2 regions of the Prevotella sp. E9-3 genome follow, and region 2 is predicted to be linked to the other one. Evidence: riboswitches for the same ligand, from Rfam matches in the RefSeq annotation. Region 2 holds a riboswitch; the other holds the start of a gene.
The links. A riboswitch is a leader RNA that binds a small molecule or an ion and turns the genes downstream of it on or off. The one in region 2 is predicted to bind cobalamin.

Region 1 (3,420 bases), 1.1 Mb from region 2:
CACGTTGCCAGCCTGAATGTCGGGGAAGATAATGGCATCGGCTCTACCCTCAAGAGGCGAGTTGATACCTTTTTTATGAAGCGCTTCTGGCGAGAAGCAGGTTTTCAGATCGAGCGGACCGTCAACGATGCAGGGGCCGAATACTCCTGTAGCGGCCTTCTCTACCAGTTGGCGATATTCTACGGTGACGGGGAAATGCTTCTCGTTCACCTTTTCCGTACAGTTGATGAGGCCCACACGCGGTTCCTCAACACCCATCGAGCGCATCAGCTGTAACAGGTATTTCAACTGCTCTTCGCGCTGTTCGGCCGTGGGGTAGGGAATCACTGCCACATCGCTACAGAACACCAGCTTGTCGTAACTGGGAATCTGGGCGCAGGTAAGGTGGGTCAGCACACGTCCTTTAGGCAGAATGCCCGTCTCCTTGTTCAGTACGGCACGCAGCAGGTCGTCGGTGTTGAGGGCGCCTTTCATCAGCACGTCAACCTTTCCCTCGCGTGCAGCGGCTACGGCCTGTTGGGCTGCCACCAGCACATCATCGTTGTCGAATACAACGGCCTCGGCAAAACCGGTAGCCGAGGTGGCCTCTTCAACGGCCTTACGGGTTGACTCGTCGCGCGGACAGATGACTCCTATACGTTTCTTGCCACCTTTCGCAATAAGGCGGCCAATCATTTCATCAAGATTCTGAATGGTATCCATTGGTGTTGCGTTAGTATTCTATTACTATATAGTATTTAGTGTTCTGTTCGGCAAAGATACGAAATACTTACAGAATTTTGGCCATTATTTTTAAAATTTTGGCCAAAATTCGATAAATAATGGCCAAAATTTATTTTACTTTTTATTTTGCTATTACATAATTTATGCCTACTTTTGCAGCAATTATTCATGGTTTGACGGATGTTAATTAATAGGGAATGGGGTGAGAATCCCCGACTGTCCGGCAGCTGTGAGTCGTCTTTTTCACGGTGCAAGTAACGAAGTCACTGAGTTTTTTCGGGAAGACATTTGCATTGGGCGACAAAGTCAGAAGACCTGCCATGATACAAGAATCCTTACGCTTCTCCAGGGTTAGAGCGTATGGGAAAGAATTGAAACGAAAAGAAAACCGAAGAAGGAAATCGAAGCATGACCTATAGGCTGCTTTTGCTATTACTGTGTGCTGTTCCCTTTGTTGCGACCCGATCGCAGCAGTCAGATGCCGTACCAGTGAAGCATACGGTCAAACCTACCGTTCGTCGGCACATGGACTCGCTTCAGCATGTTGGCGAGGTGGTGGTGCTGTCGAAACTGACCTTCCGTGAGGTTATACCCTCTCAGCAACTCAAAGGAGAGGAACTGGAACGCCTTTCAGCCCTGTCGGTGGCCGATGCCATGCGCTATTTCTCGGGCGTGCAACTGAAAGACTATGGTGGCGTGGGCGGTGTGAAGACGGTCGATGTGCGCTCCATGGGTACCAACCATCTGGCAGTGAGCTATGACGGTATCGTGTTGGGCAATGCCCAGAATGGTCAGATAGACCTGGGGCAGTTCTCGCTCGATAATATCGAAGAGGTTACCCTCTACAACGGTCAGAAGAGTGCCATCTTTCAGGCTGCCAGCGATTTCGCTTCGGCCTCGTCGGTCTATATGCGCACCCGCATGCCTCGGTTCAAGGTGGGCGAACGCACCCATCTGAAGGTACGCGCAAAATACGGAGCCAGCGACCTGCTGCGTACCTCACTGCTATGGGAAGAGCGACTGTCCGATGACTTGAGCCTGAGCACCAATGCCGAGGTGATGACGGCCAGCGGAAAGTACAGGTTCCGCTATCGCCGGAAGAACCTGGATGGCACTACAGCCTGGGACACTACCGCCACACGACAGAACGGTGATATCCATGCCGAGCGACTGGAACTGAACCTGCACGGCATACTCGAACAGGGACAGTGGCAGGCGAAAGCCTATCTCTATAACTCCGCCCGAGGCATTCCTGGCGCTATCGTGAATAATGTGTGGAGTAGGGGTGAGCGGCAACAGGATCTGAACACTTTCTATCAGGCCTCGTGGCAAAAGTCGTTTGGCGAGAAGTTCAGCACCCGGTGGCTGGCCAAGTATGCCTTCTATCAGACTCACTACCAAAACCGTGACACCACGGTGCTGCCCGTTGACAATACCTATCGTCAGCAGGAACTGTACCTCTCGACGGCCAATGTGGTGGAACTGCTCCCGGGATGGAGCGCCTCAATGAGCTACGACCTGCGCTGGAACAAACTGAATGCAGATGCCTATAACTTTGCCTATCCAACGCGTTGGAACCATATACTGTCAGTGGCCACAGCCTTCGACTATCGTCAACTGAAGGTGCAGGCCTCCGTAGTGGGAAACTATATAATCGACAATACCTACCGAAACACATCGAAGAAGAAGGACAGCCAACTGACGCCCGCTCTGTTTGCCAACCTCTATCCTTTTAAGGGCAAGTGGCTGTCGTTACGGGCATACGTGAAGCAAAGTTTCCGTATGCCCACTTTCAATGACCTTTACTACACCGAGATAGGCAGTGCCAACCTGAAACCTGAACGGGCCACACAGTTTGACTTCGGTTTCTTGTTGAACAAGCACCTGAAGGCAACGGCTCTCTCTCTTCAGGCCGATTTTTATTATAATAAGGTGGAGGATAAGATTATTGCTTATCCTAAAGGACAGCAGTTCCGCTGGACCATGCTCAACCTGGGCGAGGTGGACATACGTGGCCTTGATGTGGTGGGATCGCTGTCGGGTACTGTTTTCCGCAACGTCACCACAACCGTCCGTGCGCAATATACTTACCAGAAGGCTATTGACATAACCAATCCGTCACGACCATTCTACCGTCATCAGATTCCCTACATCCCCCGGCATTCGGGCTCGCTCATCGTTGGGGTGGACTGGCAACGGCTGTCGCTGAACTACAGTTTCCTCTATACCGGCGAACGCTGGAACGCTCAGGTGAACAACGACTATAACTATATGCAACCGTGGTACACCAGCGACTTCTCAGCCTCGTATCGGTTCAAGTTGATGGGCTGTGAGATGAAGGCATTGGCTGAAGTGAACAACCTGCTGGACCAGCAGTATGACGTGATAGCTAACTATCCCATGCCGGGGAGAAACTTCAGTGTTGGGGTGGAGGTGAGGTTTTGAGAGGTGAGAGATGAGAGGTGAGAGATGAGAGGTGAGAATTGAGAGGTATGATTAGTTTTGTGAAATATAATTTTTTTGTGGGGCTTTGTTGCCTGTTTTTGCTTACTGCCTGTCGTACCGATGACGATGTGGTGATGCCCACCGTTATGGATACGGGAGGGGCGGTAGGCTCTGACTATGCCGGACTCTATGTGCTCTGTGAGGGGAATATGGGGTCGAACAAGGCTACACTCGACTTTCTGGACTTCCAAA
Region 2 (3,420 bases):
TTCAATTGGTCAATCTGTCCGTTGACTTCAATACGAAAATCGTCTTTTGCCACTCGCACGCCATTGCGAAGACCTGTTTCTCCCTTGTCGCCTGTTTTGGTATAGATTCGCTTCATAACTGGTACAAATGTGTGTAACTGGCCAATACATTTTTATATTTGAGCACAGGTGTCGGCACTTGGTTTCCCTTAGCGTCATACACCTGAACAATACTTTCTGGCACCTGTCCTAAGAATTGGGTATAGTGAAACTCATGACCTCTATACTCTTTTCCATCGAGAACAAACTGGCGATAACCTAATGAAAGTTTTCTGTCGGCTTTTCGTGCTGAAATGGTATAAGGAAGAACGCCACACATACAGTACTCTCCATTCTCCGGGTCTTCCCTTTCGTCAGTCACAATAGCTTTGCACAGATACATCATTCCGCCACATTCAGCAACAATCCGCCCTCCTTGTTCGGCATATTCCTTGACTGCCTTCCTGCAGCGTTCGTTCTTTTCCAAATCAGCCAAATGTTTTTCAGGATAGCCTCCTGGCAGGTAGAGTAAATCAATATTTTCGAAAGAAGGGACATCCTTTTCAGGGTCAAAGAAACTAACTTTCTCGAACCTATCCAAGGTCTCTTGATAAAGGAAAGAAAAACTCTCATTGTTCCTGGCTATCAATACAGAGTGTGTTTCATTAGAACGCTCGGAGTGTTTAGCCGAAACGCTCGGAGTGTTCAATTGAGATGCTGAGAGCGATAATAATCTTTTCCAGTCAATCTTTGAATCAAGGGTCTGAATCAAAGTCCTATCATCTGATTCTGTTGAGAAATCCAAACCTAAATAGCGCGAGCTCTGTTCAAAGGCTGCTGATTTGGGCAGATAGCCCAGACATTCAACGCCCAAATCGTCACACACCTGCTTAAGCATTTGGAAATGTCTTTCCGAACCTACCTTATTATATATAATACCGGCGAACCGAATATCTTTTTTAAAATTCAGAAAACCCGACAACAAGGCAGCCATGGAATAGGCTGCCGACTTAGCATCGACCACCAACACAACAGGTAAATTCAATAATCTGGCTATTTCATAGGAAGAACCTTTCTCCCGGTCATAGCCATCAAACAGTCCCATCATACCCTCTACCACACATACCTCAGCATCAGCTGCATAGTATTCAAAACACTCACACACATGTTGTGGCGTTGTCATAAAAGTGTCAAGATTTATGCTGGGCCTTCCACATACCGCTTGGTGGAATTTCGTGTCAATATAGTCCGGTCCACACTTGAATGGTTGGACCTTGAATCCCTTTTCGCTCAGCAAAGCCATCAGTCCTCTGACAATTGTTGTCTTGCCAGAACCACTTGTTGGAGCTGCTAAAAGGAATTGTGATTTCACTTTGCAAAAGTACAATTTATTTTCTAAAAAGATTGTTTATTTCCAAAATATTCATACCTTTGCAGCCGAAATGGCAATTAGGTGGCTGTAGTCGCCTAGTGTAAGGGAATCCGGTGAAAGCCCGGAGCTGTACCTGCAGCTGTAACCCCCTTTGAAAAGAATTTGTTAGTATAACGCCACTGGCTAAAAGCTGGGAAGGTATAACAGATTGGGGAAGCCAGAATACCTGCCTTTCAGAGAATTAGTACCCGTGTACAGGAATATACTCGAGGGAAAGCAAACTTGTTTTTATGATAAAAAAGATTGCGACGTTGGCCACCTTCTTGATGGCAGGTCTGACAGCGGAATCACAAACGGTGGAGAGAGAAGACTCACTCCATGAAGTGGTTGTAACAGGTACTGGTACCCAGCACTTGCTGAAGAATGCGCCTGTCCAGACAGAGGTCATCACTCAGAAGATGCTTCGACAGTATGGAGGAAAAAGTCTGGAGGATATTCTCTCTGGTCTTACTGCTTCGTTTGCTTTCAGCGAGGGCGATATGGGTAGTCAGATGCAATTGAATGGTCTTGGCAACAACTATATCCTGATACTCATCGACGGCAAGCGTATTCACGGCGATGTGGGAGGTGAGAACGACCTTGGCCTTATTGATCCACAGAATATTGAAAAGATTGAGATAGTAAAAGGTGCACAGAGTGCGCTTTATGGTAGTGACGCTATGGCTGGCGTTATCAATATTATTACCAAGAAGCATGCCCAAAAGGGACTATTCGTTGACAATAGCACCCGATATGGCTCGCACAACGACCTTCGCCAGCACAACACCTTAGCCTTCTCGCTCGGCCAGTTCTCTTCACAGACAAATTTTCAGATTCAACGAAATGACGGTTGGCAGAACACCAAAGAGGAATTTGCAGAAGCTACGGTGCTTACCGACAGCAAGAACAAGACTGTAAACAAATTCCACAACTGGCAACTCTCAGAACGCCTCACTTATCGGCCTACTCCCCATAGCGAATTATATGCAGAAGGAACTTACTACAAGAAGAACATCCTGCGTCCTCAGGATGGTACACATCCCAGTTGCGATGTCTATACTTACAACCTGCGCTATAACAATGCTTCGGCTGCTATCGGCAGTAAATGGCTATTAGGCAGCAATTCTTCTAAATCCGAGAACCATCATCAGAATACCATCACCCTTGATATTGACTGGAACAAACATGCTTACTACTACGATTACACCCAAAGAACTTACGAATATATCTTGTTGAAAGGCGAGGAATTTGGCAATCTTGACGGAGAATGGTATTCCGTTTTGATGAAACCAGGGCAAAGCAAACTACAGAGCGATCAACAGCGTGTGATGGGACTTTTAAAAGGAGTGTTCTACCTGCCTTATGGCAACACGCTGAATACAGGCATTGAATACCGTTATGACTATCTGAAGGCTCCCGATCGCACAGAAACGGGAACAGCCAGCGACCGTACATCGTCCTTTTATGTTCAGGACGAGTTCAACCTGATGGAATGGCTGAACATTACAGCCGGACTTCGTCTGGTTGACAATCGTAGTTTCGGATTGCGCCTCACGCCAAAGTTGAGTGCCATGTTATCTGCTGGCGATTTCCGTTTCCGCTTAGGATGGAGCCAAGGATTCAAAACGCCTACCGTGAAGGAATTGCACTATCGCTATCTGCATGTTATGGGCAGCAGCACCTTCTTCAATATCGGCAATACTCATCTTGATCCTCAAACCAGTAATTACTATTCTGCTAATATTGAATACCGTGGTCGGAAACTTACTGCTTCCGTCACCGGCTATCTGAACCGACTTGACCACATGATAGCTTTGGTAAACGTTCCTGTAGGCGAGATTCCTTCAGGCATCACCACTGCCTATCTGGGCGATGGAAGCAATAATGTTCAGGCACGCATGTATAAGAATATGGACGATGCCCGCACCTGTGGCATTGATGCCACCCTTTCCTATAAGGTGATGAAAGGACTCACGCTAAACACCGCCTAT

Region 1: linked by a shared signal. The riboswitch ahead of L6475_RS00775 (TonB-dependent receptor) and the one ahead of L6475_RS11140 (TonB-dependent siderophore receptor) in region 2 are both predicted to bind cobalamin.

What each region holds. Positions count from the first base shown of each region.
Region 1 covers NZ_CP091786.1:205,231-208,650, forward strand. Annotated here, with positions in the region: gene L6475_RS00770 (phosphate acyltransferase) at 1-702, opposite strand, end outside; cobalamin riboswitch at 876-1,061, shown strand; gene L6475_RS00775 (TonB-dependent receptor) at 1,249-3,168, shown strand; gene L6475_RS00780 (YncE family protein) at 3,216-3,420, shown strand, end outside.
Region 2 covers NZ_CP091786.1:2,845,805-2,849,224, forward strand. Annotated here, with positions in the region: gene L6475_RS11130 (cob(I)yrinic acid a,c-diamide adenosyltransferase) at 1-116, opposite strand, end outside; gene L6475_RS11135 (cobyrinate a,c-diamide synthase) at 113-1,390, opposite strand; cobalamin riboswitch at 1,453-1,639, shown strand; gene L6475_RS11140 (TonB-dependent siderophore receptor) at 1,681-3,420, shown strand, end outside.